3 regions of the Exiguobacterium sp. MH3 genome follow, and region 1 is predicted to be linked to each of the others. Evidence: riboswitches for the same ligand, from Rfam matches in the RefSeq annotation. Region 1 holds a riboswitch; each other region holds the start of a gene.
The links. Region 1 has a riboswitch for thiamine pyrophosphate ahead of tenA (thiaminase II). Riboswitches for the same ligand answer to the same signal wherever they lie in the genome.

Region 1 (10,364 bases):
GATTAATAAGTAAAAAAGAACTGACGAAGAGTCAGTTCTTTTTTCGATGAACCTATACTGTTATTCAGCAGAAGAGGGTGAAAACACGGTTAAATGTTGCGGGAGCACCTCGACAGTCACAGGAACATGACCTGCTGTGTCCCCATCGGCATTAATCGGCAATTCTTCTTTCGAGCGAATTTCGACACGTGTCGTCGTGAAGTGTTCGATTTGATCGGCTTTTGATAATCCACCCGTGATGAGTTTAGGTAATGCTTGGAGCGCATCAAAGAATCCAAGCTTCGTAATGATGAAGCCATGCAGCAGTCCATCATCGACTTTTGCGTCTTCTGCAAACGATTCGAATCCTCCGACGGAATTCGTCAAGGCGATGATCAACAAGTGTGCTTCTCCATCAAATTGTTTCTCAGCAGAATCAATTTCAATCGGATAGGGACTATGATCCTTGAAGGCTTTTAGACCTTCAATGAAATAAGCGACCGATCCGAGTGACGTTTTTTGTTCGACACTGACCTCCTCAACGGCTTCTGCAATCAGACCAACAGCGATGACGTTCATGAAGTAATGGTCATCATATTTACCGATATCGAGCGGTCGGGCAGGGGCATCAGCTAAAATCTGGATTGCCTCTTCGGGATCCGTCGGGATGTGTAATGCGCGCGATAAGTCATTGACCGTTCCGAGTGGGACGATCCCGAGTGTTGGCCGATGCGGTTGCTCGGCGATTCCGGTGATGACTTCATTGACCGTTCCGTCACCTCCCATGGCGATGACAGCGTCGTAATTAGACTGGGCAGCATGACGCGCGAATTCCGTCGCATCGTGTTCTTTTTCCGTAAACCGAACGTCGACGGTTTCAAAGCGAGTAGCAAGCGTCTCTTCAGCGAGCGTCGCGTGTTTTTTTCCGAGTTCTTTACCAGAAGACGGGTTGATGATCAACATGGCTTGAGACAAGATGAATTCCTCCTTCAGGACAATCTGTTGACTTTTTCCCTGTCCGATGAAAACATAATCCCAATTCTTTTTTACAAATAAAAACACCGAGTAGGCACATGGCTTACTCGGTGTTGAAGTTCGAACTCAGAAGTGATTTATTGTGATGGTGGCACTTCACCAGCCGCAGGACGTGCTTCTTCTTCAACGTCCCAACACTCTGTATTTTCGATCCCGAGTGCTTTTGCTGAGAAGACAGGATCGAGTCCCTGTTTCCGTTGTTCCTGGTAGTCTTTGATGACTTTGAAGGCGATGCCGCTCAAGAGGAGAATCGCCGTCATGTTAATCAATGTCATGCCTGCCATGAAGAGGTCGGCAAAACTCCATACCATACCTAGGCTAAGAACAGATCCGATGAAGACGAAGCCCATTGTCGCAATTCGGAAACCGAAGACAGCTGCTGGACTTTGTTTGATGAACTCGATGTTCGTCTCACCGTAGTAGTAACTACCAACGATCGAACTGAAAGCAAACAAGAAGACACTGAGTGCGATGAATGGTGGAGCAATTGCACCAAATTCTTCGGAGAGCGCGTTTTGCAACATGCCGATTCCTTCGCCATTTCCAGCCGCATAACTATCACTGAGGAGAATGATCGATGCTGTCGCTGTACAGACGATCAATGTATCAAGGAATACACCAAGTGTTTGCAAGAAACCTTGTTTTGCTGGGTGTGAGACTTCAGCAGCAGCAGCGGCGTTCGGAGCAGACCCCATCCCGGCTTCGTTCGAGAACAATCCACGTCTGACACCGAGTGAGATCGCAGCACCGACCGAGCCACCGAATGCTTGCTCAATTCCGAAAGCACTTTTAAAGATCATTGCGAACACACCAGGAAGCTCCGTCAGGTTCGTGACGACGACATAAAGGGCAGCAAGCAAGTAAAGACCTGCCATGATAGGAACGATGATCGCAGAGAATTTCGCGACGCGGTGGACACCACCAAAGATGACGAGTCCCGTCAAGACGACAAGTACAACACCGACGATAGTTGTATTGATACCAAACGCATTGTCAAAGGCAGCAGCAATCGTGTTCGATTGAACCGAGTTGAAGATAAGTCCGAACGTAACGGCAATCAAGATTGCAAAGACAATTCCGAGAGCTCGGTTTTTCAAGCCTTTTTCGATGTAATAGGCAGGACCACCACGGTACGCGTTTGATTTCGTATCGCGTACTTTATAGACTTGAGCCAGTGTACTTTCGATGAGAGCTGTCGCACCACCGAGAAGAGCGACCATCCACATCCAGAAGACGGCACCGGGTCCACCAAGTGTGACGGCAATCGTGACACCGGCAAGGTTACCCGTACCAATCCGTGTCGCAGCTCCGATAAAGAATGACTGGAGAGAAGTGATGCTTTCCCCTTTGTCGTCTGTTGTTTGTTCACTTTTATCGAGCGTGACGCGGAACATCTCTTTTAAGTACGTGAACTGGATAAATTTAGTTCGGATCGTGAAGTAGATCCCACCGCCGATCAATACGGCAACTAGCACATACGCACCTAAAATATTGTTGGCGTAATCGACACTTCCTTGAATGACTTGCTGAATGGCGTTCATGATGGTGTATTCCTCCCAAAGAATAATAAAAGCTATACGCTAAATTATACGAATTTTCTGAAAATAAGCAACAACAAAATAAAATAAAATTTTAAAACTTAATAAGGTTAGCTAAAAAAACATATGATGAAATCTTATGAATGAACGAAAAACTGTCACTCTCGGTATCGAGAGTGACAGTCAAGTAAAGCTGGATCATCCATACTGTAGTAACTGTTCGTATAGGTCATCGAGTTGCTGTTGGATGCTTTTAGAAACGGTATCGGTCGGTTTTTCACGTTTTGCTAATTTCTGTTCAAGCCGCTCGATCTGCACTTCTAACTCGTGTTGTGACAAGCGTTTTGGTTTTTGAGGGGTTACGTGGAGTGAGGAAGACGTAGCGACCTTAGTACGCTTCTGTTGAGCATACGTATACGTACCATGATAACGCGTCAGACCATTTTCGAGCCACAGGATCTGCGGAAAAAGCCGATTCAAGAAATAGCGGTCGTGTGAGACGGCAATCAATGTACCAGAAAAATTCTCGAGTGCTTCTTCGAGTGTCTCTCTTGATTCAATATCGAGATGGTTCGTCGGCTCGTCGAGAATTAATACATTGATCGACGAATGAACGAGGACGGCGAGTTGCAATCGCACACGTTCGCCTCCGCTCAGTGACAAAATGGACCGAAAGACAGTTGGTCCAAAGAACAGGAACCGGGCTAGGATATGGCGGGCTTCCGCTTCTGGAACGGCAATCCGGTCTCTAAACCAGTCGATTAACCGCGCGTCCTCTTCGAAATGGGCATGCTGGGACAGGAAACCGATCCGATTCGATGGTCCACGCGTGAGTGTGCCTGCGTCAGGTGATGATTCGTCAAGCAGCAGTGAGAGCAACGTCGATTTTCCGCTTCCATTCGTTCCGACAATCGCGATCCGATCCTGTGCCATGATCTCGAACGAGACGTCATCAAAAATGTGGCGGGTTCCGTAAGCAAACGAGAGTTCTTCAGCGCGAAAAACGACTTGGCTCGTGTGATCAGTGGAAGAGAAGGAGACATCAGCGGTTTTGGCTTCGAGTTGTGGTCGTTTAATCCGTTCGATCCGCTCGAGTGCTCGTTCCATTGATTTTGCTTTACGGAATAATTTCTCACTCGGTGGAGACGCTTCGTTTGCCCATTGCCGGAGTCGACGAATCGCTTCCTTCATTTTCTTTATTTTTTTCTGTTGCTCTTGGTAGGCGTGGAACTGTTCCATCAAGCGACGTTCACGTTCGACGACGAACGCGCTGTAGTTCCCTATATAGGTTGTCAGTTCACCGTCCTCGAGTTCAACGATCGAGGTGACGACGGCGTCTAAGAAGACCCGGTCGTGAGAGACGAGCAGGATGGTTCCTGTGTAGTCCCGTAAGAACTGCTCCAGCCATTCCACGGCAGCTAAATCAAGATGGTTCGTCGGTTCGTCAAGAATGAGCAGATTTGGCTCCATGAGTAACATGCGACCGAGACAAATCTTCGTCTGTTCACCACCACTCAACTGGTGGAAAGGACGAGTGAGTAACGGACGAAGGTGTAACCCGTTCACCATGCGCTCGATTTTCGAGTCGAGTAGATAGCCATCCTTTTGTTCGAACGCATTCGTCGCTTCCGCATATCGTGCGAGTAACGCATCAAGATTCTCTGGTGCTGTCGCCATCATTTGCTCCAACTGTTGCATCCGAGAACGGATCGCGAGGATGTCTTCAAACGCTGTCCAAAGGACGTCGAGTCCGGTCATCGTCTCACTATAAACAGGAAGTTGTTCCAAATAGCCGATCGTCAAACCGCTCTTTTGATAGATGACACCACCGTCCGGTTGCTCAAGGCGAGCAAGCAAGCGGAGTAATGTCGTCTTGCCACTCCCGTTTCGTCCAATTAGACCGACACGGTCGTGTTCGTTTAAGAAGAGGGAAACATCCGTTAAAATTGTCTCGCCTCCGAATTGTTTGGTTAGGTGTTGAATGTCGCAAATCATCATAGTAAGTCGATCCTTTCGCGCGCATCAAAAAAAGGAGAGCGCAAATAGCACTCTCCATCACGTGTGAAAGATGCGCTTTGCTGTATTTTTCAATCATGAAGTTCTAAAAAAGGGCAGACGGGTGCCTTAGAACGCCATTCCATGAAAAATCGCGCGCAACAGATACAATTGTTCCATCAACCAGTGTTTGCACGCGGCAAAGTCCATCTTTTCACACCACCTTTCGTTTCAGATACATCTAGTTTACTATTTTTTTGTCAGTTACGGAAGTCTGAATTATTTGAACACACCCGCGATTGAACTGAAGAAGTCACTGAGTCCATCAAATAATTTAGCGAAAAATCCTTTCGTTTCTTCTGAAGTTGCGAACGCGTGGATGTCTTGTCCCGCATTTTTCAATCCACTCTCGATTTGTCCCCAGTTGATGTTCGCTTGCTCCATTTGATTGAACAGATTCGTCAGCCGGTCCATTTGTGCGTCAGACAACTGGATATTGTTGTTTTGAATGACTTGGACGATCAGGTTTTCGATTTCGACTTTGGTTTCCGGTTTTTGATTGGCGATCTCAGCCTTGATCTCATTCATCAAGTCAGCCACCTTATCCGTTCCGACCGTTTTTCCAACGTCTGATGTGACTGATAATTCTTGCTGTGCTAGATCCTTGCGTTCGTCACTTAACTTTATCCCGGTTTCAGCGGAAGTTTGATCGTACGCCTTCATTATTCCTGTCAGTGCCGATGTCCCGGTCACCTTGTAAGGGGAAGTAATCGTGATGTCGGCATCTTTGACACCCGCTGTGACGAGAGCGTTGAGATACATATCCTTCGTCACCCATGTGATGTTTTCCGTCGAGACGGAGAGTCCATCTCCTTTTTCCGTCAGTTCGATTTTAGCCGACGAATACATGTTGCCGCCTTTTTGCGACTGTGGGATGTTTTTCCCGAGATATTTTTCCTCGTCAGCAGAAGTGGCGATGATCGGTGTGATCCCTTCCGGTGCATTGAGACGTGAAAGCACCCATGCTTTATCTTTTGCGCCGAGCGACTCCCCGAGTGTGACGATCGTCTTATCGACGACTTGTTCGGCGGATGCGGCTGTTGGGAGTAATAAAGCAGAAGCGATAACGGCTGATGCCATGATTTTTGTTGGTGTATGCATAATGAAATCCTCCAATTGTAAGTAACAGAATGAATTATAGTATCAGGTACTAAAGTTAGTGTACGAGAACGAAAGAAGTTCGGAATCGGTCTGCAGATGGAGACGATATCCGTCTTCTGACACTCCATAGTATAGCGAAAAGGAGACAACTTGACTTCCGTTTTCAGCATGCTATAGTGAATTTGAATCGAATAATGACCACTAGGGGAGTCGGTAGACCGACTGAGACGAACGAAGACGTTCGGACCCTTTGAACCTGATTAAGTTCGTACTTACGGAGGGAAGTGGCGTCAAGTCTTGTTCTTCTTGCGCCATGCCCGTGTGTTTCGGGGTGGTGTTTTTTCGTTTCATAACTAAACGAGGAGGATGAGATCATGACATTCACACAAGAAATCAAACAAGCGGCACAAGCGTATTGGGATAGTAGTTTTACGCACCCATTCGTACAAGGAATCGGGGAGGGGACGTTACCGCTCTCGAAATTTCGGCATTACGTCATGCAGGATGCCTATTACTTAAAACACTTTGCGAAGATTCAAGCGAAGGCAGCGTCAAAAGCAGACGACTTCGCGACGATTGCGACACTTGCCGAGCATGCGACTTCGACTTACGAGGCAGAGTTGAGCTTACATCAATCATTTTTTGAGCCGCTCGGTATTACGGCAGCAGATCTTGAAGCATTTGAACCGGCACCGACAGCATATGCGTATGTCTCGCACATGCATCATGCGAGTGAAGGAACGCTCGGTGAGACGATTGCTGCCATCTTGCCATGTTACTGGTTGTATTATGAAGTCGGGCAACAATTACTAACGTGTACACCGGAAGAAAAAATCTATCAGCAATGGATCGACACGTATAGCTCGGAATGGTTTGAAAAGGTCGTCTTTGAACAGATTGCACGGCTTGATGCGCTGGCGGAGCAAGCGAGCCAGACGGAACGCGAGCGGATGAAACGTCATTTCGTGACGAGTTGTTACTATGAGTTACTCTTCTGGCACATGGGGTGGACGGAAGAGACGTTCACGTCGGTCTACGAAACGATTCCAGCTCGCCCGGTATCTTCTTAAACCAGTAGATGGTAGAATTAGGAATACCATCTAGTGAAAGTAGGGATTGGAATGGAAATCATAGTCATCACACTCGTAATCCTCGCGGCATATGCTATGCAACGAATGCTTGGTAAAGTCAAAGTAAGATTTGTAGGACTTATCATCCCAACGTTGATCGTGTTATCCGGTATATCCGCATCGACTCGAAACTTCAAGGTAGCGTATAGCATGGGGAGCTACATTTCTGCTGTTCTTGTCATCGTCGTCTATGCACTACTGACTTATTGGTTATACCGCGTCTACCATCGTGCGAAAGAAGAAGCTGAATATCCGTATCAATCATTAAAAGACCGAGGCATCCTTTAAGGAGCTTCGGTCTTTTGGTGTATCACGTCATCATTTTTTTCAGTTTTTAAAGCCGTCACCGAATTCGAGATGCAGTTGATCGGTAAAGACACCGTTCTTAAAGACCGGCACATCAACCGGTAAAGTGCCTTGCGGTTTGAACGTTCCGAAGATTGCTCGGATACCTGCAGGCAGGTTCGGTCCCGCTGATTTTAGATTGCCTGCTTCGGAGTCTGGACCGTTCGGATCACCTTTGAAGCCATAGACGAGGACGTGTGCCGGTGCGTCCGGTTGAACGGCGACATCGTATGGGTTACGGAGACTGAGCAGGACGGATGGTGTATCCGTTTGTTTCGCATAGCGGAAGATCGAAGCCGGAATCGCTTGTTCTGGTGCAGTAGGTAGTAGTTTAGCACTCGTGTTGACGTTGGAACCGACGATGATGTAATCTGCTGCATCGAGTTGCGCCCGTAATGTCGGGTTTTGGTCGAGCGGTAGCGTAGTAGCCGAGTAATTCGCTGTCGTCACGTGCCAGTTCCGATTCTTCGGTAGGGAAGCGATCGTTTTTTTCATGCTGTCCGTTTGATCCGCCGCAGGAGCGATCACAAGAACGTTGGCATTCTTTTTCGGTTTGAATGGTAAGGTCCGCTGATCATTTTTCACGAGTGTGACCGCGGCTTCCGTCATCGCACGTTCTTTTGCTTTATGCTCGGGACTACCGACGATTTGGTTCGATTGCGCGATTTTTTCAGCTAGGGATGTCGAATCAGTCGTACCGTTCCAAATTCCGCGTTCTGCTTTCAGTGTCAGAATCCGCTCAACCGATTGATCGATCCGTTCCTCTGAGAGGCGACCATCTTTGACTGCTGCGATCACATCCTTGAAAATCCGGTCGAGTTTTGTGACATCCTGCTCGGAACGAAGGATCGTCGGCATGAGCGCGATATCGACACCGGCGTCAAACGTCTTTAAGACGGCTTCTGATTCCGTGAAGTTGTCGGCGATCGCCTGCATGTTCAACGCGTCTGTGATGACGATGCCATCGTAGCCAAGTTTTTCGCGCAGTACGCCCGTGATGACATCATCCGATAACGTCGCAGGTAAAGGGAAGGTACCATTTGTCGACGTGACGACTTCAGGTTCGATTTGCGGCATCCCGATGTGTCCTGTCATGATCATATCGATGTCTTCAGCAATAGCTCGCTTGAACGGTACGAGCTCGACTTGTTCTAGCTCCTGCAGGGACCGGTCAACGACCGGTAATCCATAGTGGGAATCGGTCGCCGTATCGCCGTGACCCGGGAAGTGTTTGGCGGTCGCTGCGACACCTTCAGACTGAATTCCCTTCATTAGAGCGGAACCGAGTGTGCCGACGAGCTCCGGATCACTCGAGAACGAGCGGACACCAATGACAGGATTTCCAGGATTGCTGTTGACGTCGAGAACCGGACCAAAGTTGACATTGATGCCGAGCGCACGCAGTTCCGAACCGATGATATGACCGGCATCATTGGCATATGTGCTACTGCGGGTCGCACCTAACGCCATATTGCCAGGTAAGTTCGTCCCTGTTCCGAGCCGAGTAACGATTCCACCTTCTTGGTCGATCGTGACGAAGAGCGGAATATCGTTGCTAGCATCTTGTTTGACGACTTCTTGCAGATCATGAACGAGTTTCGTCGTCTGTTCGGTTTCGCTGACGTTCTCAGCAAACAAGATGACGCCGCCTAAATCATAGCGATCGATGATATTCGCGACTTCTGGGGCAAGCGACGTATGATTGCTGCCATTCCACTGCCGGAAGTCCGGCATGATCATTTGCCCGATTTTTTGTTCGAGTGTCATCGTGTCGATTTTGTGACTGATCCGATCGGCTGAAGATCCTGCCTCTGCCATGACAGGTAAACTACTTGAGACGAGTACTGCTGCGAGTCCGGCTGTTAACGTGAACTGTCCGATTTTTTTCATGATGTACGTCCTCCTTTAGTCAAACCGTGACTGGAATTCTTTTCAATACGGACAGTATAGCAAGGTGTTTGTTTTAAAACAATATTTTATTTGTAAACGATTTCAAATTGAAATAAATTTCAAAGATGTTTTTAGACAAACTGACTTGAATGAAAAAAAGTGACTCCCCCTGAAGAGGAATCACTTTCAAGTAAAGTCGATCGATTGATCAGCTATAGCGTTCCACGATGCTTGTCAGCTGACGTTCGACGAACGATTGATCCTGCAGTTCACTATTGGACAGACGCAGTTTGATCATCGACTCATCCGCACCAGCCATTTCACTGAATAATGAACCAAGACTGTGCGCACGACGGTCGACTTGGACGATTAAATCAATCCCTGAGCTGTCTTGAAGCATGATGATTTCGATCTCATCCAGTTTATGGGCGTAGTGTGTATTGCGAGCTGAATACTCAAGCTCCTGAGCAATCGGTAAATCTTTCCGGAATCGTCCAGGTAATTTTTCCGTATCGGCTTTTTTCAATCGGAAGCCAAGTGACTCCATCGCGTCTAAGACTGTCGCTTGGTAGCGGTTTGCTTCGACGATGACGGCGTCACGGTCCGATGGATCGACGGCTTGAGCGATGTCGAGTCCCGTCTCGATCCACGATTTCGATTGACTGACGGAGAGTGGTGTATTCAGCGGTACGCGTAATGTAAAGGGAATTTCCCGCTCGACACCCGCTTCAATCGTGAACTTCGCTTCATTTAAGGCAAATCGGTCGAGCGTGAAGGTCGTAAACGTCGTGCTATCATTGACTTCTTGTTTGTACTGCGTGTTGAATTCAAGATAAATTCGATCAATTTCTTGATCGACGTTTCCACCCTTGATATGGACGACACCGTGAATTTGACCGCCTGGTTCACAGCGGTCATCCGTCAAGCGTGTATCGACCGTTGCGGCACCGATTCCGATTTGTGAGAGAATTTTTTTGAACAAGATGAATTCCTCCTTTTGATTACGTACGAATGATAAAGCGTGTAAACTTGTCGAACAGGTACGAATTTGCTACAGTTTCGAAAGAACATCAGAAAAGGACGGGACGACTAGTGGAACTACATGAATTAAAAGCGAGTCTTGCCTCGCAAATCACGCAAGGAACACTGATCCATGCAACGATAAGTAATCCGCGTCAAAAATCAAATGATCTCCGACGAATCAAGGTAAAACCGATTCTATTAAGAGATACGGTGATGATGCAGGTAGAGTTTCAATTTGAACGCGTTATGAAGCATGAAAATATTTTAA
Region 2 (10,364 bases), 240 kb from region 1:
GAACATCGTCTCAAGTGACACGCCACCGCTCGCTTCTTGAACGACTTCCGACAACCCGAGCGCAAGGGCAAGGGATGCTTTAAAGCTTTCGCCACCGGATAACGTCTTGACATGCCGTGTTTGCGACGTGTAAGCGTCAAAGACATTTAAATCAAGCCCGTATTTCTTAAGCCCTTTTCCCGCCTCCGTTTTCCGTTCAAGCTGGAAACGCCCAGAGGTCATCTCGTGCAGATGCCGGTTTGCGGCGAACAATATTTCATCAAAGTATGCCGTCTGGACGTACGTCTCAAACGTCATCCGTTGCGCATTCTCCCCGACACCAACGCGAGCGAGTTCGCCGATGATGCCGTATCTCGCATCCTCGTCCTCAATCTGGCGTTGCAAGCTTTCCCAGGCCGCCATCAATTGATCGATATGTGCGCGTTCCTTCTCGAGCCCGACTCGTCGGTCGGTCTGCTCCGTCAGTTCGAGCGACACCGTCTTCACATCCATCCGCAACTGTTCAAGATCCGGACGCACTTGACCTTCCGTCTTCAAACGGGCTTGTTCCTGTTTCAGCTTCAATTCCTGCCGTTCGAGGCGATCTTGTTCCAAACGTTCTTGGAGGTGACGGAGTTCTTCACGAGACCGTCTCGCTTCGCGGAAGGCTTCAATCGTCATAAAAGCTTCTTCTGCCAAGACAGCTTGCAATTCGTTTTCGCGGTTCGTTAATCGGTCGCTTTGTTCAGCAGATGCCTCAGTCAATTGACGGAATCGACCTTGGTGTTCCGCGAAGTCACGATCGAGCTGTTCCTTCTCGCGTAGCTGGCGTTGTTTGTCTTGTTTGAACTGCTCGATACGTGTTTCTGCCTGTTGTTGTTCCTCACGGAGTGCTGATAGCGATTTCTCTGACGCTCCTGATTGACTTAGGCGACCAGACAAGTGTGCCAATTCCGATTCGATGACGGTCCGGTCTTTGATCATTGCATCGATTTTCAGTTGTAGCTGATCCATGGATTGCTCGAGTTGTTGCAGGCGAGTCTCAAGACGCGCTTTTTCCGTCTGTGCTGACGCTAATCGGGCTTCCGTCTGTTCGACTTCCCGAAGCTGTGCTGAAACATCTGCATGAGATGACTCGTTTTCACTCGTCTTTTGCATCTCGGTCGTCAGTTGTCCGAGACGTTCGGCAACCGTTCGGTACGAGGCTTGTAACTCTTGATGCGCTTGTTGGGCTTCTAGGAACCGCTGTTGTGCTACATCGACGGATAGTTCCTTTGCGACGACGACAGCATGCTGTGGATGCGACGTACTGCCGCAGACTGGGCAAGCCGTCCCGTTCGTCAATCCTTTGGCAAGTTCAGCAGCCAGTTGTTCCCGTTCGTATCTGCGCGCTTCTTCGTATTGGCGCGCTGCTGCCTCTTTTTGATCCCGAACGCTTTTGCCGCGGACAATCAGCTGTTGCCGTTCTGCTTCCAATTTGTCATGTTCCGCCATCTTCGTCGCCAGCTGTTGCAGGATGAAGCGCCGTTCTTGCACCTTTAAGCGCTCTGCTCCGATGTTTTGCAATGGATGCAGTTGTTCTTGAACAGTCTTACGCTCCGTCCGTGCTTGTTCGAGTTGCTTCCGTAATGGCTCTGGGTCCAGAAGCTTCGAACGTTCGATTAGTTGTTGCTGTTGTTGTCGTAAAGCCGTTTCTGCTTCCAACCGTTCGCGTTCTTCTTGAATCTTTTCGAGGCGACGACTGAGTTGCTCGATCTGTGGTTCCTCCGCTAGCAATCGATCCACTTTTGCTTGAACGACCTCTTGTTGCTCTTTCAAGCGAGCGATGTGCTGTTCAGTTTCCTGTTTTCGATGCGTGAGTTGCGTCAATTGTTCTTGATCCTGTTGCCACTGGTCATAGATCGGTGCGACGATTTGAGCGCGTTCAGCCGCCATTGCTTCTTCTTGCATCTGTTTGATTTCCGGTAAGCGATCCACTAGCAACTGTTCCGTCTGTTGAAGTCGCTCCTGCTCTTGGAAAACCGCTTCGAGTTGCTCGCCTTGTTGCAATTGCGTCGTTTTCTTCTCGACAATCGCTCGGGTCTCTACTTCAGCTTGACGTGCAGCCGTTAACCACTCGTCCCGTTCGGTCGTCAACGCTTCCATCCGTAACCGGATGTCGCCTTCCGTCAGTTCACTCCAGTTCGCTTGCACAGGTAGTTCCTCAAGCTTGGCCCATTGCTTCGTCTTCGTTTCCTTGATGCGTGCCGCAAGATCGAGCGCTTGTCGGTGCAAACGTTGCTGGAACTCACCATAGTGTTCCGTCTTAAACAGCTGTTTGAGAATCTGGAGTTTGTCTTTTGACTCTGCCATCAACAGTTCGCGGAACTTATTTTGCGGCAACAGGAGAATTTGCGAAAACTGTTTATGGTCGAGCTGAATCAGCTCTTGAACCCGTTGCTTGATTTCCGGAATCTTGACCGCGAGCGGTTTCCACGTCGTTCCGTCGAACCGAGCGAGCTCCGCTTCATGCGAGTAGCCCGTTTTATTGACCGGATGCGGTTGACTCGGTTGGCGGATGATCCGGTACCGTTCCCCTTTCAGCGTAAACTCCAGTTCAACTTCTGTCTTTTGCTCGGGCACGGCAAAATGACTTCGCAGTTCGCTCATTTCCCGTTCGCCGCCAGACGTCTCGCCATACAGGGCGAACGTCAATGCGTCAAAGATCGTCGTTTTTCCTGCTCCGGTATTCCCGGAGATGACGAACATCGTCCGTCCGGCAAGTGCCGTGAAATCAATCGTCTCTTCACCAGCAAACGGTCCAAAGGCACGTAATGTCAGTCGTTCTGGGCGCATGTCGCTTCCTCCTTCAGGACGGCTTGCATCGCTTCCGTCGGTTTCTTCTCACGGACTGCTTCATAGAACTCACTGAATAGATCCGCAACGGATGCATCCTTGACTTGTTCACGCGACGCCTTGACTGCCCGCGTACTCTCGCGGACGAATCCGATTCGCTCGAGGTGCAGGATGTTCGGATAGATTTTCTTCAGCTTGCCCATCGGATCCATCAAGGCTTCACCGTCCGTTAGGTTGATCTTTAAGTAATCGTCCGTGTCTTGTGTCGCGACGAATGCCGAATCTGTCAGTTCAGTGAGACTTCCAGTCAGTTCCCGTAAATCACGTTTTGGTGCAAGTGGTTCGAACCGACGATCGAACGTACCCGCATCGTTCAACGTCAACACATCGACTCCTTTGACATGATGGGCTTCCGAGAATGAATATTTCAAGAGCGATCCGCTGTAGCGAACCGTCTCGGATTGAATCGCAAGCGGATTATGCAAATGACCGAGTGCCGTATACGTAAACGGTGCAAACTGACTCGCACTGACCTGTCCTGCCGTTCCGACGGACAATTGCCGCTCCGAATCCGTCTCGAGTCCACCGATCACAAAGGCATGACCGACGAGGACACTCGGTCCGTCCGGACTACACCCGGCAAGGATCGTCCGCATCGCATCATCATGTGTCTTGATCGTTTCGTCCTTGTACACGTACCGAACGGTCGCAGGATCGGCAAATGGCACAGGGTAAAACGACACTCCTTTAATCGTGACCGGAGTAATGACCGGCGTTAGTTTTCCGACGAGATGCAGACCGGCCCGTTGGAGTAACGTCGTTCCGAAACTTAACCGTTCAGCCGAATCGTGATTTCCGCTGATCGCAACGACCGGGATATCCCGGTCAAGGATCAAGGCAGCGAGCGTCTCATCAAGCAGTTCAACGGCTTCCGTTGGTGGCACGGCGCGGTCGTATAAGTCACCTGCAATGACGATCGCATCCGGTTGTTCGCGGTCGACGAGTCCCAAAAAATCGGCTAAGACCGCCCGCTGGTTCTCGAGCATCGACTCGCCGTGAACGATTTTGCCGAGATGCCAATCGGCAGTATGTATCCATTTCATCTTCATCACACTCACTTTTTAAATATAGTAGCTTAAGTGTAGCATGCGAGCGTTCGTTCTGCGACGAACATCCGTTTGGAACACAAAAAGCAGGAGTCATCATATTTCTTAGCGACTCAACAATGAATTTGAAGAAATAAAAAGTATACTTTTTATTATTGAAGAGAAGCACTATGCGTTATCTTTCACCTGAATTTCTTAAATGATTTATACGATGCTCAAACAAATCTGACGAAATTTTGATGTTTTGAAAAACCTTACTTCCGGTCACTTCCAATATCCAATAAATGTATTTTGTGTTAAGCTATTGTCGTTATACCTCAAGTAATAATTGAATCATGTCAGGACTCTCGTAAACTTTAATCATTATGGATCATCCATTGAAATATGAGGAGGTAAAACGTGAAAAGACTTATACTGTTAGCTCTGTTATGTACTTTATTATCTGCCTGTAGCATCAACGAGTCTAAACTCAGTTTGAGTGAGTTACAGACAATACCTAACGATGTACAAATGAAAATTAATCCTGACTCTACTTTGCAATTGATTAACACGAAAGATGATGTCGCCTATATTGTCTATAACACAAAGAAAACAATTACTACTGATCTCGAATCAAAAGAAGATACAGTGAAAATAAAATTGGACGAATCTAACGATACTAGTAAGAAAATGAAACAACATGTCTTTAAATTAACATTAGATTCTAAGCATGAAATCATCGACGTCTATTTAAACGGTAAATCTGCTGTATTCGATAACGTAACCGGTTCATGATTTTTGATTTCATAAAAAAATGAACGCATATCACCCTCATTTTACTTGTAGATTAAGGGGGGATATACAAAAAAGCAGAAGGCGAATGCCTCCTGCTTTTTTCACTCTCGTGACGAATGTGTTATTTCGTCCGTTGTTTTCTAAAGCGTTGAACGGAACGAATCACAGAAACCGATCCGCCGATGATCGCACCGACGCCGACGACGATGCCTGTTTTAAATTTTTTGCCCGATTGTTCTGATTTATGCGTTGCTTGATTGTGTTCAAAAAGTTGTTGGAGGGGCGACGACGTCTCGACTTCGAGAATTTTCGATGCATCCTGATGCACGTCTTCTCTACGTTCGACACTACAAGGTGACAGATAGAATGGGTTCAAGTTCGTCCGGTACCGATCCGGATTCCAGTTGGCTTGCTGAACAACTGCTTGGGCGTCTTCCGTCTGTGCTTGATCCTTGATTGGATCGAATTCTTGTTTCATCTGAATCACTCCTCTTCACGTTCAAAACCTGTAGACCGATTTACGTCTGAAGTCTTATTTACCTGTTTTTCAAACATTTAAAACATATATATTTAAAATTAGTTTTAATGTTTTGTGAACGTTAGCCGAAATAGGCATGATAGAGCCGCTTCGCTTTAACGAGATCCGCCTCGCCATGAATCAGAACGCGTCCATCTCGGAAAGCGACCATCCGATGTTCGTCCGTCGTAAACGCCAGCAAATATGGATTATGGGCGGAAATCGCAGCGACCGGCTGGAGACGTTGTTTCAACTGTTCCAGATCCCGCTGTCCGTCTCCGCGGATTTGAACGGCATCGCGACCGCACAGTGCCGTGAAATGAACCGTTTGATCCGATAAGTAAGGATAGGACGGTTCGATGCCGCACGACGGGCACTCCGTTTGCTTCAGTGACTGGACATTGATTTGTTGAAACGTATTCGACCAGACATCAAACGCAAGCAAGCGCGTCCGCATGGCGTCCGTCTTTCCGCTCAACCACTTCAATGCTTCTGTCACCTGCAAGGAAGCGACCATCTGTACAGCTGGTCCGATGATTCCCGCCGTATCACACGTCTCCTGATCACGCGGTAATTGATCGAGTAGACAATGCAGACACGGCGTCTCCCCGGGACGGACGGTAAACGTGATCCCATAACTGCCGACGCAGCCACCATAAATCCACGGAATCGAACGCATCAACGCCATGTCGTTCATCAGCAAACGAATATCGAAATTGTCCGTCGCGTCGATGATCAGATCGATATCATCGAGAAGCCACGTCAGCGCTGCCCGGTCGACGTCTACTACATGCGCTTCGATCGTCACCGTCGAATTAATCGCTTCAAGCCGTGCTTTTGCGGCAATCGCTTTTGGTACGATATGACGCGCATCCTCCTCGGTATAAAGCTGTTGTCGTTGTAGATTACTCCACTCGACATAATCACGGTCGACGATTCGGACGACACCGACACCGGCGCGGACGAGTTGTTCTGCCGACGCCGTTCCGAGTGCTCCCATGCCGATGATCAGTACCCTTGCTGATGCCAAGCGTACTTGTCCCGCTTCCCCGATCGGTTGAAATCGAGTTTGCCGTGAGTAACGGTTCATCGAATCAATCCACTCGTTGGACTACTCGCGACCGCATACTGTTTCTTCTCGATACGTCCCGCTTCGTGCCCGAGGCGCCCTGCTTCGACAGCTAGTCGCATGGCGTGCGCCATCTTGACTGGATCTTGAGCATGGGCGACAGCGGAGTTCAATAAGACACCGTCCGCACCTAGTTCCATCGCATAGGCGACGTCGGTCGGTGAACCGATTCCGGCGTCGACGATGACCGGGACTGTCGTCTGCTCGATGATGAATTGCAAATGGAGCGGATTGAGGATCCCTTGCCCGGAGCCGATTGGTGACGCCGCCGGCATGATGGCGTGACAACCGAGTTCTTCGAGTCGTCGTGCAAGGACGACATCGTCCGACGTATACGGTAAGACGATGAAGCCTTCTTTGAGTAATTCTTCAGAAGCCCGTAACGTCTCGATCGGATCAGGTAGTAACGTCTTATCGCAACCAATCACTTCGACCTTGACCATGTCACACATACCGGATGCCCGCGCAAGCTTCGCTAACCGAACAGCTTCCTCCGCCGTCTTCGCACCAGCCGTGTTTGGAAGTAGATCGTACTTCTCTAAATCAAGCGACTCCAAGAAATTCGCTTGTTGTTTGTCGAAGATATCGAGCCGACGGACGGCAAATGTCAAAATTTGTGAAGCAGACGCATCGATTGCTTTCTGCTGTACCGTAGCATCCGTATATTTCCCTGTTCCGAGCAATAACCGTGATTCAAATGTCTTTTCTCCAATTTTCAGCATGTTTATCCTCCTCCTACGAAATGAACGATTTCAAATGTGTCATTGTCCCGAACGACTGTCTGACCGTACGCCATGCGATCGATGATTTGTCGATTCTGTTCGACGATGACGAGCTTTTCCCCTAAGCCGAGTTGCGTGAGCATGTCCTCGATCGTTTTAATCTGTTCGATCGTGTGGTCATTGCCGTTAATCGTAATGTTCATCGGACTTCCTCCTTCTGAATCAATCGTAATGTATTTACCAAGACTTCCGCTGTCGCTGGTGCGAGTAATATGCCATGCCGATGATGCCCTGTCGCTAGGAAGATCCGACGGGATGAATCGGTGACTCCGATATATGGCAAGCCGGACACCGTTTGCGGTCGTACACCGGACCAGACTTCTTCGATGACCGCGTCACGAATCGGTGGATACAGTCGTTCTGCTGCTTGAAGCAGTGACATGATCCCAGCGACACTGACGCCGACCGTCTCGTCGTGCGGCAGTTCGGTCGCACCGATCAAAATCCGTCCGTCAGCTTTTGGCACGAGGTAGACGGCTTCATCAAACAGAATCGAGCGTAACGGCTGACCCGCGAGACGGACGGCGAGACACTCCCCTTTGACCCCATATGTCGCGATCGAATTTCCGACTGTATCGAGTAAGGCTTGCGACCCGCGTCCGGCAGCGACCGTCACTGTTCGTCCGGTCCACGTTCCTGCGTTCGATTCGATCCTGATGAAGTCATCGTTCTCTTCGATGCGTGTGACATCTACCTGTTCTTCAATCGATATGCCACGTGCGTGTAAGGCATACATCAATGCAGTCGTCAGTCGTCGTGGATCGATTTGACCGACAGCTGGAAACAGATGCTCGCGTCCTTTACGTTTTAACAAAAACGGTTGTTCCCGGTACCCACAATCGATGCCTGTCTCTCGCTCGAGTCGACGTGCAAGCAACGGATACAGACGACGACTACGTGCGGCAAGTGCATGCAATTCCGCCCTCAGCTCGATGTCCGTCGCGAGCATCCCGGCAGCTGCGCGGCTCGTTCCTCGTCCGCATGTTCCACGTTCTAAGACGACGACGGATTCATTCTGACAGGCGAGACCATAAGCAAGCGTCAACCCGATGACTCCACCGCCGATGATGATGTGATTCGTCATACGCGAACCCCCTGATAACGCTTGACGGCGGCGAGTGGATCCGATTGACCGAGAATACCCGATAAGACGGCGATTCCGGTTGCCCCGGTCGCTGCGATTTCAGGCATGCATTCTGGTGTAATCCCACCGATCGCAATGACTGGTTTCGTCGTGAAGGTGACGACTTGCTTTAATGCGTCGATCCCTCGGGGTGGTAGGTCCGGCTTCGACGCTGTCGGATAAATATGACCGTACAGCAGTCGGTCGGCTCCTTCCGCTTCTGCTGCCAGTGCCTCTGCTAGTGAATGGACCGATTTCCCGATGACGAGATTCGGAAAATGACGTCGCACATCGCGGACACGCAAGGAACGGCGCGTCAGCTGCACACCGATGCCGGCGACATGGGCGACGTCGACCCGGTCATGAACCGTTAACTGTTCAGGCGAATAACCATGCCCAAGGAGTGCTTCAATCAGATCAAGTAATTCTGCCGCCGATAAGTTCGGTTCACGTAGATGCAGCTGATCCGTATAGGGTTGAAGTGATTGAAAGGTCTTTATTTCGTCAAGCGGATGAATGGATCCCGTCGAAATCAGATGTAAACGCATCATGTTCTTCCTTTCCATACGAAAAAGGACCACTCCCGATGTTGAAGGGAGTGGTCCGAAAATGCGCTGAAGCGCTAAGGATATCTAGGGTTTCGAGCCACTTCCCTCCGCTAGTACGAACTAGATCAGGTTCAAAGGGTCCGGATACTTCCGTCTCAGTCTGCTGGGAGACTCCCCTAGTGTCTTTTCGTGTTTAATTGGCTTGCCCCATTAGTCTAGCATGAGTCGCTTTGCTTCGCTAGTCCTAGTTGAGCGCTTCCACTTGCTGAATCAGCTCCGATTTCGTCGGTCGCTGTTGCTCTTGGCTGTCGGCATACGTCTGCTTTAGCTTCAGGATGCGCATTACTTTAGCATCGAGCATCTCCGGCGTCAGCGTTTGGTCTTTGACGGCTTGCATCACTTCAGCATGAACTTTTGCGTAAGCACCTGCCTCTGAAAACATCGCCATATCAGCTCCATTGACGAGCGACTGACGTGCCGCTTCTGCGAGACCATATCGTTTCGTGATCGCTCCCATGACGAGATCATCCGTGATGATGACACCGTTGAATCCGAGTTGCTGACGCAAGAGGTCAGTCAAGATCGGCTTTGAGAGCGAGGATGGATTCGTATCGTCATACGCGGGATAGAGAATATGGGCAACCATCACCATCTCGGCGCCCTCTTGAATCGCTTCTTTAAACGGTAACAGTTCCGTCTGCTTCAGTTCTTCCTTTGATGCCGTCACTTTCGGTAGCCCGACATGGGAATCGACACTCGTATTGCCGTGACCGGGAAAATGTTTGACGACCGGAATCGTTCCCGTCTCCTGCATCCCGTGCATCAGGGCCGTACCAAGCGTCGCGACGGTCTTCGGATCAGCACTGAACGCACGGTCGCCGATGATCGGATTGTTCGGATTACTGTTGACGTCTAGGACCGGTGCGAAGTCCATGTTGAAGCCATAAAATCGTGACAAATGTCCGAGCGTACGTCCGACATCTTCCATTTTCGCATCATCTGCTCCTTGCGCCATCCGTTGACTCGTCGGTAGACGTAATCGTTGATCCGGTACCCGGCTGACCCGTCCGCCTTCTTCATCGATCCCAACAAACGCATACGGTTTTTGATTCGTCTCTTGAATCGCACGTGTGAACGTCAAGAGTTGTTCTTCTGACGTGATGTTTCCGCCGAGCAATAAGACCCCGCCAATCGCATGCGTCTGTAACAATTTCCGGTCAGCTGCTGAAAGTTCCGTGCCGGCGACTCCGATATAGAGCAGTTGATCGATTTTTTCTGACGTCGACATCGCTTTTAATTGTTGCTTTAGTTTTGCTTGTTGTCGTTCTTCTTTCGTCGGCTCAGGCTTCGGTTTCTTTTCTTCTGTCGGTTGTTTCGATTCCGGTTGTGATGATTTCGTTGGTTCCGTCGTCTCCTGCGCACACCCTGCAAGCAACAGGCAACCGATCAGTACGACTTTCTTCACAAAGGATCCTCGCTCCGGACACCATTGATCGAATAATAGACGGAAATCTCAGCGTTCAGGGATTGCGAGACCGAACAATATTTATCCTTTGATAACGAGATGGCGC
Region 3 (10,364 bases), 640 kb from region 1:
ATATGAAAGCGACTATCTCGTCCATAATCAATGGCTCCAAATCTCAACGATGGGACAGACGACGATGCGGCACATCGAACGTCTCGTCCGCGTGCTGGTTCGTGAAAACCAACGCATCACCATAAAAAATGAAAAAAACGAAAGACCTCTCAACCCTTGATTTCAAGCGGTTTGGAGGTCTTTCGACTTTAAAAAATAAAAAATAGAGGTTTAAGGATTTAAAACATAGGGGTATAAACTCACTAGCACCGCATCAAACGGTGACTTACTCACACATGTTTCTCAATATCAGCGTAATGACCTGGGAGAGAAATGCAAAGTCACGAAAGCGTCAGATTCAAAAGAGTCTGAAACCGATTGTCTTAGCATATTTAAATTGTTCAGGACTTGTCCTGCTCCTACATTCATTACCTTTTGAGGGCTATACCAAATTCAAGGGGGAAATGAACATGTCAGTTAAATTAACAGCCGAAAAACGCGAGGTACGTCCACGCTCACTCCGTAAACAATTACGTCATGAAGGAAAAGCTCTTGGTGTCGTGTATGGTTACAAAGTGGAAAGTACACCAATCGCATTCGAAGAAAAAGAATTGCTTAAAATCGTTCGAGAAAACGGTGAGAACGTCTTGATTTCACTGAAACTCGACGGTAAAAATATTAACGTCTTGATCAACCGTCGTGATATGGATGTCTTCACACCAACTGTCGATCACGTTGAATTCATCGCTGTTAAAATGGATGAAGAGACAGAAGTCGAAGCAGACGTCGTACTCGTCGGCGAAGCAGCTGGCGCTAAAGTCGGCGGATTCCTGTCACAGACACTCTTTAAAGTAACAGTCGCAGCAACACCAGATAAATTGCCAGAGAACGTCGAAGTCGACGTCACGAACCTCGAAATCGGCGATTCGATCTCTGTAGCTGATCTTCCGGAACAAAAAGATTTCCGTATCGTCACTGAAGGCGACATTCAAGTCGCAGCTGTCGTCGAATCAACGCTTGAACAAGAGCTTGAGGAAATCGAAGAAGCAGAAGCTGAGGCACAAGCGGAAGCTGGTGAAGACAACGAAGCGGAAGCTACGGAAGAGTCTTCAGAAGAAGCAAAAGAAGAGAACGAAGACAACAAATAAGTCGTTTGACGATACGCCCTTCGTGGCGTATCGTTTTTTTGTGTCTTGACAATAGACAGAAGATTGCCTAAAGTGAACAGCGTATCACCTATTACCATATCCACTAGGGGAGCCCATTTGGCTGAGACGATTCACTTCGGACCCTTCGAACCTGATCTAGTTCATACTAGCGTAGGAAAGTGGAGCGATCACATCCAATGACTCCTGCTGCGCGCAGTTTTTCTGAGGACCGCTCTCTTTTTTACGGAGGGCGGTCTTTTTTGGCGTCTCCCCCATTCTAAGGAGGACGTACCTAATGCAAAACTGGAAAATGAAAGAAATCATGGTCATGATGATGCTCGCCGTCGCTTGCGGGGTCATCTATCTTGGTTGGTCAACACTCTGGTTACCGATGTCTGCGATCTTCGGACCTGTCGGTGCCAACTGGATGTTTGGGATCTGGATCATCGCGAGCCCGCTCGTCGCAGCAATCATTCAAAAACCAGGTGCCGCTCTCATCGCGGAAATCGTCGCGGCAGCCGTCGAGCTGTTCACGGGTAGTCACTTTGGTTTATCGGCTCTTCTAATCGGGGTATGCCAAGGGCTTGGTGCGGAACTCGTCTTTGCGATGACGCGTTATCGCCGTTATGACACCTGGACATTGATGTTATCGGGTGTTGGAGCCGCGATTGGTAGCATTGTCTATAGTCTGATCGCGAACGGATTCGGTTACTACACGACGACGACGTTGCTTGCGACAACTGGCTTACAATTAATTAGTGGCGCATTACTGGGCGGCTTGCTTGCAGCGATTCTCGTCCGTCGCCTTGTTGCGACCGGTGTCTTGAACGGGTTTGCGGCAGGACGTGCGAAACGGGAAGTCGCATGATTACTGTCGACGACCTCAGCATCCGCTACCCCGGTCAGATGAAGTCGGTGCTCGATCATGTATCGCTGACGATCGAGCAAGGAACGACCCTTCTGCTCGGACGAAGCGGGAGTGGCAAGACGACACTGCTTCATGCCCTAGCCGGACTGACACCAGAGACGATTGAAGTCGAACAGACGGGAACCGTTACCCGGTCCGGTTCGGTCGGAGTGCTATTCCAAAACCCAGAAGAACAGTTCTGCATGGAAACGATCGGACGCGAAATCGCTTTTAGCTTAGAAAACCGGTCGATTCCACGCGAAGAGATGGAGGAACGAATTGAACGCTTACTCGCACTCGTTGGTCTCCCTCTCCCCTTCTCGACACCAATCGCGAGTCTATCCGGGGGGATGAAACAACGCCTCGCGCTCGCTGCGGTCCTGGCACTTGAGCCGACGATCTTATTACTCGATGAACCAACGGCTCAGATTGACCCGATCGGGCAACACGAGCTGATGGCGTTGATCTTTCAGATTCAGAAAGAACATGATTTAACGATCGTCTTGATCGAACACCAACTCGATGTCTGTTTACCTTACATCGACAAAATCGTCTTACTTGAGGACGGATCGGTGACTGCAACGGCGCATCCGCAGGATTTGTTCCCGCAGGCGTATACGGATCTTCAATCGAAAGGGATCGCTGTTCCCTCTTTGTATCCGTACACGTTAGAGACGTTACCCATAGATGGACCACAAGCAGCGCGACTTCATGTGCTTCCTCCAGTCGCTACTGCAGGCATTCCCTTGTTACACGTCGCTGCATTATCGACGAAAGCACCTTACCCGCTGACCGATGCGACATTTTCCCTGAAGACGGGAGAATGGGTGATGCTGCTCGGGGCAAACGGCTCCGGGAAAAGTACGTTGCTTGCAACACTCGGTCGGTTGCTCTCGCATCGTGGAACATACCGGTTCCAGGAACGTTCGGCTCAGCGTTACTCCCGGCGACGCTTTTATGAGCACGTTGGTTATGTCTTTCAACAACCGGATCTGCAGTTTCTCAAACTGACAGTCGAAGCGGAAATCGACTGGAGTCACCGGGCAGCGACGAGTGATGAGCGCACAGCGTTGCTCGAACGACTGGAACTCGCATCTGTCAAACAGCAGTCACCGCTTGCGCTTAGTACGGGGCAACAACGACGGCTCAGCGTCGCGACGATGCTCGGGCAGACGAAGGATTTATTGTTGCTCGATGAACCGACGTTCGGACAGGATGGATTGACGACACGGCGGCTCATGGAACAGTTGTTGACGGAACAACAAAACGGAACGACGCTCGTCATGGCAACACACGATATGGAACTCGTTGCCCGATACGCGGATCGTGTCCTCGTCATGGAGCAAGGCCGGATTGCCTTTGACGGACGTCCGAGCGAATTATTCGCTGACGTTCCGTTACTCGAACGCTGTCAGCTACAACGTCCACTTTCGTACCAATTCCAGGAGGTGAAGCGCAATGCAGACGAACGCGTCACCGTTCGCTAAACTCAATCCTGTCATCAAAGGTAGCGGATTGGTTTTGATCATGTTTGCCTTGATTGCAACGAACGACTGGGTCAAGACGTTGGTGTTCCTGAGTTTTGCTATCGCGCTGCTACTCCTCTCCGGGTGGGGTCCTCACGATTTCTTGAAACGACTCGCACCTTACAGTCTATTATTCTTATTGACGTTCTGGATGATGGCAGCCTTCGGCAAAGGAACGAATCCTCTATGGTCGTTTGGTTGGTTTCATGTCACGTCGGAAAGTGTCATGCACGGCTGGTTACTTGCCTTACGGATGGCAACGTTCGTCTGCTTAAGTTTCGCTTTCGTCACGACGACCGATGCGACCCGGTTCGTGATGAGCTTGATTCACCAAGCAAAGGTGTCGCCTCGCTTCGCGTACGGATTTCTTGCCGGGATCCGCTTTCTTCCACATTTGATCGAAGAAGTTCGCGTCTTACGGCAAGTTCGGATGATTCGGAACGTTCACAGTCGCTTTCCTGGTGATGCGTTCCTATCAATCGGCTTACCGCTCTTCTCGCGATCGATCCAGCGGGCAGAACGGATGGCGATCGCTTTCGAAGCCCGTCATTTTTCAGCGGAACGGACATATTATGAAGTGCCAGTCGTTCAGCGCCAGGATGTTATCTATCTCATGGTCATCCTCCTGTTCATCAGTCTTGTCTTTTGGCTATGATTACCGCCACCCGTATCCGGGTACATTCTAGCAAGACAGATTGAAGGAGAACGACATGAAACGAATCCTCTTGATTGGTGCAGGACACGCTCACCTGCATTGCATTACCAATGGACCAACAGAAGACGTCGAGTGGCTGATTTTAAATGCCTCGACGTACCAATATTACTCGGGCATGTACTCCGGACTTGCTGACGGAACGTACGATATCGATGAGATCCGTATCGACGTCGCCGCACTGTGTCGCGCCAATGATAAACAGTTCATCGAAGAGACCGTCATCAAAATCGACCCCGATGAAAAGCTCGTCTTCGGTGCATCCGGCAGACGCTACACCTATGACGTCGTCTCGACGAATATTGGCTCGTTCGATTGGGCGGAAGATACGACACGATTATCGATTAAACCGAACTACCGGTTACCCGATACATTAAAGCGTCTGCAACAAGCAAAGCGTCCAGTCTTGATTGGAAGTGGTGCAGCGGCCGTCGAGATGGCGGCGTCCTTAAAAGCAGCGGGTGTACCGATCACACTGATCACGGATCCAGAGTTACTTTCAGGACACCCCGCAGCGGAAGCGATTGCGAGACGGTTAAAAGAACTCGATGTATATTGGATCCGGGAACGTCCAATAGATGACGAACCACCACTCCGCTTCAAGCATCACCCTCCAATCGAGTCGGATGCGATCATCCGCTTAACGGGTGCGAAAGCACCGGCATTGTTTGCAGACAGCAAGCTCTATACGGAAGACGGGTTCCTACTCGTCAATGAACAGTTGCAAGCGCTCGATCATCCGAGTCTGTTTGCTGCGGGTGACGCGGCGACCCTCGTCGCTTATCCCGATATTCCAAAGAATGGCGTCACAGCTGTCCGGCAAGCACCGATCTTACTGGCAAACCTCTTACGGTACGTCCAGGAAGAGACACTGCAAACCTATCGTCCGCAAACGAACTATTTGACGATTTTATCGATGGGATCGCGTCATGCGATTTCCCTGTATGGCAATCAGTATTCGACTCACCCGTTCGGTTGGTACCTGAAGCGCTGGATTGATCAACGGTTCATGCGGAAGTATCGCCCTTAAAAGTGTGCGCCGGCGCACACTTTTTTTTGTACACAAAAACAAGCCATGGACGGGTGTCCATGGCTTGTTGGATTAGACGGTTTGATTTCCTTTAACGTACGAGAGTAACGTTTCGTTGAACTTCTCTTGTTCATCAAGCAACATACCGTGCCCACTCTCTTCGAAGACTTCAAGTCGTGCATGTGGAATTTCCTTTTGCATTTCTTCCGCGAACTCGAACGGACAGACTTGGTCTTTTTTACCGTGGATAATTAACGTATCGACTTTGATGTCTCCGAGTTTCCCACGTAAGTCTTCGTCACGTAAGGCGATCGCTGACTGAATCGTACCGTGGGACGAAGCGGCGATACTAAGTCCATGGAACCATTGTTGAAGTGGTTCTGGATGTTCTTTCGCAAAGAAGATTTCCCCGAATCCTTTAAGCATCGACGGACGATCTTGTTTCGTATCGGCAATCAACGCATCGACTTCTTCTTTTGTCATTCCGTATGGATAGCCGTCTCGCTGTGTAAAGACAGGTGCTGCAGCTCCTGCGAGAACGAGCTTACTGACTTTTGAATCCCCGTATTGCAAGAGATAGGACAAGGCGATTCCTCCTCCCATCGAGAAGCCAAGCAACGTGACGTTCGATAATTTCAGCTGTTCGATGACTTCATTGATATCGGACGCCATCGTCTTATAATCGTATCCCGTTGCCGGCGCATCTGATTTGCCATAACCGCGATAATCGATCCCGACGTAACGGTACCCTTCTTCGACGAGCAGGTTCTTTTGATACTCGAACATATTGTTGTTTGCTGGCCAGCCGTGTAGAAAGACGACTGGTTGACCCGATCCGACATCCTCGACATAAATCTTCGTGCCATCAACTGCTTGAATGAATGTACCCATCATAAAACCCCCATAGTAATAGATTGACCGTGCATGCATCTATTATTCCCGACTCAAGAGATGTCAAACATCTTGATGTTAAAGTGTTATAGAAAATTCTGTCTATTCTTGAAATTATGGTAAAATATAGTCATTAGGATGAAGGAGGGTTTTCATGAGACGCTATATACATACCGGTATTCTCGCAGGCGCAGTCCTACTTGCCGGATGCGGTAAAGAACAATACTTAGACCTTACATATGATGCCAATTACTGGGGCGGTATTTCGACTACTTTTGATGGGCAAGAGATACCGGATCTCCCGAAAAAACAAACCGCTGCTTTGTTGAAGGTTTGTCAGCAAAAACCTGATATGAAGCACTTACCTGATCGATATGTGCAACACGAAGGATTTGACTTATACTTCCTGCCCCGGAGTGTTCAAGGACGCGAGTTCCAACACGTCCGTTTCCTGTCAGACGAAAAAAAGGACTATCTGGCCTGTCAGCCGATTCGCCATGCGGATTATACGGTTCATCAGATCAAGCGAAGTGATTATCCATTCGTCGATTGGTCAAAACAACCGGTTAAAGCTAAATCGACGATTGTCCGCTTTAAACCTGTACCAAAAAAAGTAATGGATCAGCAAAAACAGGAAAATGAAGAAAGTAAGCAATCGAAAGAGATGGGACATTACCTCTTCCCGTCCTACCAGCTGTCCTTACCACCGGAAGGTCAATTCGTTCTTTTCATGAAAGACAAAAGTAAGGACGACGAACAAACACTCTTTGAGACGACCGAATCCCTATCCGGTTCCGAATTGAATTTAGCTTTTCGTGTCATTCCGAATAGTGGTTTGCAACATACATCAATCGAACTAATGACCAGTGGTGATCGTATCGGAATTCCATCCGTCATTCAAGATCATGTGATGGGGCAATCGTATCAAATCGAACGAAAACAACTTCCTGATACACTTTCAGTGGGACAGACGGTTCCTTTTGCGACTGTTCGGAAGAAAGAAGAAGGCAAAATCATTCAGGAAACATCGATTTATATGCGTCTCAATCCGACTTACGAAAAACCCGCGAATTACAAATACGTATTCTTTGATACATCGCCAACCAGCTATGTCGGTTTTATCCATCAATCACCGAAACAGCTCGTCGAGAGCGATTATAAGTTTGTCTCGGCAATACCGGATAAATTAGCGAAAAAAATCGCTCAGGAATTAAAAGAGACCGATGTCATGGAGCCACAGGGCACGAAACTAAATCAGAAAAAATTAACATTGATGCGCCAAGGAAAAAGCCAAACGTTCGAGCTATTTGAACGCAAACGCGCCAAAAAGCTTGAAATCTATGTCGTCAAAAAGGGAACAAAGAACGGTGCTAAGCTGTCGGGTACGACAAGTGAAGCACTCAGTGAGGTGCTTAACAAATGAACAAACGTTACTGGATCGGACTCACACTTGCAGCAACGCTCGCGTTAAGCGGTTGTCAAAGTGATGCGCCGAATTTCAAATGGGATTACTTATCGAAATTGTATGATGGAGCGCGGTTTAAAGGCAAAGAACCTCCGAAGATGTTATCGGAAAAGGAAATGAGTGTCATCATGGAGGAGTGTCGATCAAAAGCGGTAAAAGCTCCAAAAAATTATTCTTACGGTGACACGTTCTCCGTCGTGATGACGGCACCATTTGAAGATTACTTAGGACAAATGGCTCGTTATGTCCAGTCCGGAGAACAAACATATCTGTATTGTCAGAATATGGCTGACAGCGAGTATCACCTGTTATCAACCAAACAAGATGTCTTCGCGAAAACGAAGCTGGTTGAACATCCGAACGAGTTAGAAGTCCATCCAGACACCATTAAAAAAGAGGACTGGTTCTCACGTGATGATAACATCATAAACGGTTCTGTTCGAAAATTAGCGCTACCTGGATCAGGTTACCTGGTGATGAAAGCGACTGATGTAACGAAAAAAGACGAACGAAAGACATTCGTCGTCTATGCAGAAGCCCTTACTCCCTTTACTGAAGATACGAAGCTTTATCTGACGTACAATGAGAAATATAATGAGAATGACGATATATCGTATAACTCCTTTGTACGCATACCGCAATTGATCAGTGGACAGCAGATGGAGACGTCGATCCATGCGATGAAACAGCCCGGAAAAGTCCGCTTCATTCCTGGTGACGGCACACCGGAACATTACGGCACGCTTATCGCAACAGAAAAAAACGGACACCAATTCCGCTACGAATTGTCGATTCAGCACACGATGGAACGTCCGTCTGAGCTTGCTCGACAGGACTTATCGGAAGAAGATGTTCTATCCACTATCAATGACATAACACTCTTCCATCAAAAGCAGTTCAAGCATTATCTTTATGATCAAAGCGATTCTTCTAAAGATCGTCTTAAAGTCGAGGATACGATCATGATGACGAGTGATGAGTCCGGGAAATTGCAAAAAGCAATCAAGACAAGTGAACAGGCTGACGTACGAGGAAAACGGGCGAAGTGGAAATACTTGACGTTCCGAAAAGGAGTGAAAGGACAACAATACGAAGTTTATCTCGACAAGCGTGTCAAAAAGACCGATATTTACTTGAAGGATCCGAAACGTGACGTGTCGATTCACTTATCAGCATCAGGTCGTGACATCATCCTTTCCTTATTTGAGCTATACGAAAAATGACTCACACCATAAAGATGAGATGTTGGAGCAAATAAATCAAGGAACACCAGAAGATAAAGGCAATCCCCTCGCGTAACCACTCTTTACGCGTCAACGGTTCACGTAAAAAGGACACGCAAGCGAATAGTAAGACGAAGAAGTAGAGATAAATGAAGCTACCGCTCGTCAAGAAACCAAAGAGCAGGATCATACCACCGAGGACGGACAGGCTAGAGACGACAGGTTTACGATAGACCATGCGGTGTCACCTCGTTTCATCTAGTTTGTTAGAATATACCCAGATTACGGGAAAACATTCTAATCTATCATTACAAACAACACCCCTGAGAGAAGTCTTCTCAGGGGTGTTAGTGTTTAGTCCACGACGGCACTGTGATCAGCGACGATCGCATATTCCGTGACGGTATTCGACGTCACGAGCGGTTTGACTTCCGACGTTCCGTTATCCCGCTTATGGTGCACGCCTTTGTACGCTTGACTCTCTTGCCATGCATGGAATGCCGCTTGATTCAACCATGTCGTCATGATCGTGACGATGTCTTCTTCTGCCTGACTGATATCGACGAGGACTTGCATCCGGTGGAACCCTTCCATTCGTTCAATTCCTTTCGTCGTCTTAAAACGCGCTGCGACCTGATCTGCTGCACCTTTGACGACGTGTAACTGGTTCATGACGATCCACATGTTCTTCTCCCCCTTTTTTCGTCTTCAGTATACTAAAAGTCATTCCGGGTTGAAAACGCGGATGCGTTATCGCTTGGTAACGTCAATCGTTGGATCGTCTCTTTTCCGTCTACGCTCGTCGCGATCATCTCGAAATAGAGCGAATGCGGGAAGGCATCCGGTAACGGTTGGACAGTATGGAAACGTTCCTGATCTGCTACCGACAATGAGCGTTGCATCGGACGAAGCGGCGCTTCGCCATCAGCCGTCGTCTTATACGGCTCGAACCGGATCGATTTCATTTGTTTCGAACCGTTCATGCCGTAGGCGACAAGGTATCGACCTTCGTCCGTCGTCAACAAACGACCTTCAAACCAATCCGACTCCCTCGTCTGTTTCGAACGAATGATTCGGTCGATTCGTTGTGACTCATCGGTTTGTTGCAGGAGCAAAAACAAGCGGTCGTGCTTCGCTTCAAGATACGCGACGGCGTAATGGTCAGACAGTCGTTCGACGAAGTAGACGTCGCGCGCTTCAATCGGCGTGTTCGTCATCTGTGTATATAACTGGGCGACTTGCTTCGCCGTAAAGGAAACGGTCTCTTGACGTGGCTGTATCCCCGTCAGCGTTCCGAGCACGAGACCGAACAATAAGATGAGGAAAAGACGCCGTTTCATCAGTCAACCTGTTTGACGAGCAGATGATAGCTCATCCCTGGTGGATAGTCATCGATTCGTCCGACTTCGACGAATCCCTGCCGCTCATAAAACGGAAGCGCTTGAAACGAGAACGTCTCGACGCGGATTCGCTGAACACCCGC

Region 2: it holds a riboswitch for thiamine pyrophosphate, as region 1 does, so the genes downstream of both, U719_RS06020 (thiamine phosphate synthase) here and tenA (thiaminase II) in region 1, are expected to answer to the same signal.
Region 3: it holds a riboswitch for thiamine pyrophosphate, as region 1 does, so the genes downstream of both, U719_RS08470 (ECF transporter S component) here and tenA (thiaminase II) in region 1, are expected to answer to the same signal.

What each region holds. Positions count from the first base shown of each region.
Region 1 covers NC_022794.1:951,613-961,976, forward strand. The annotation lists gene U719_RS04780 (diacylglycerol kinase family protein) at 61-954, opposite strand; gene U719_RS04785 (sodium:alanine symporter family protein) at 1,092-2,555, opposite strand; gene abc-f (ribosomal protection-like ABC-F family protein) at 2,751-4,547, opposite strand; gene U719_RS04795 (DUF1002 domain-containing protein) at 4,827-5,708, opposite strand; TPP riboswitch at 5,902-6,008, shown strand; gene tenA (thiaminase II) at 6,083-6,778, shown strand; gene U719_RS04805 (hypothetical protein) at 6,830-7,126, shown strand; gene U719_RS04810 (glycoside hydrolase family 3 protein) at 7,166-9,073, opposite strand; gene U719_RS04815 (sporulation protein) at 9,282-10,055, opposite strand; gene U719_RS04820 (SAM-dependent methyltransferase) at 10,166-10,364, shown strand, end outside.
Region 2 covers NC_022794.1:1,196,242-1,206,605, reverse strand. The annotation lists gene U719_RS06060 (AAA family ATPase) at 1-2,814, opposite strand, end outside; gene U719_RS06055 (exonuclease SbcCD subunit D) at 2,796-3,917, opposite strand; gene U719_RS06050 (hypothetical protein) at 4,320-4,694, shown strand; gene U719_RS06045 (hypothetical protein) at 4,816-5,172, opposite strand; gene U719_RS06040 (ThiF family adenylyltransferase) at 5,294-6,301, opposite strand; gene U719_RS06035 (thiazole synthase) at 6,298-7,062, opposite strand; gene thiS (sulfur carrier protein ThiS) at 7,065-7,265, opposite strand; gene U719_RS06025 (FAD-dependent oxidoreductase) at 7,262-8,206, opposite strand; gene U719_RS06020 (thiamine phosphate synthase) at 8,203-8,796, opposite strand; TPP riboswitch at 8,879-8,981, opposite strand; gene nagZ (beta-N-acetylhexosaminidase) at 9,038-10,258, opposite strand; gene U719_RS06010 (OsmC family protein) at 10,255-10,364, opposite strand, start outside.
Region 3 covers NC_022794.1:1,594,360-1,604,723, forward strand. The annotation lists gene U719_RS08460 (GNAT family N-acetyltransferase) at 1-160, shown strand, start outside; gene U719_RS08465 (50S ribosomal protein L25/general stress protein Ctc) at 450-1,127, shown strand; TPP riboswitch at 1,223-1,322, shown strand; gene U719_RS08470 (ECF transporter S component) at 1,423-1,995, shown strand; gene U719_RS08475 (ABC transporter ATP-binding protein) at 1,992-3,521, shown strand; gene U719_RS08480 (energy-coupling factor transporter transmembrane protein EcfT) at 3,493-4,215, shown strand; gene U719_RS08485 (NAD(P)/FAD-dependent oxidoreductase) at 4,271-5,302, shown strand; gene U719_RS08490 (alpha/beta fold hydrolase) at 5,375-6,193, opposite strand; gene U719_RS08495 (hypothetical protein) at 6,348-7,616, shown strand; gene U719_RS08500 (hypothetical protein) at 7,613-8,881, shown strand; gene U719_RS08505 (hypothetical protein) at 8,883-9,119, opposite strand; gene U719_RS08510 (antibiotic biosynthesis monooxygenase) at 9,236-9,565, opposite strand; gene U719_RS08515 (hypothetical protein) at 9,598-10,221, opposite strand; gene U719_RS08520 (GNAT family N-acetyltransferase) at 10,221-10,364, opposite strand, start outside.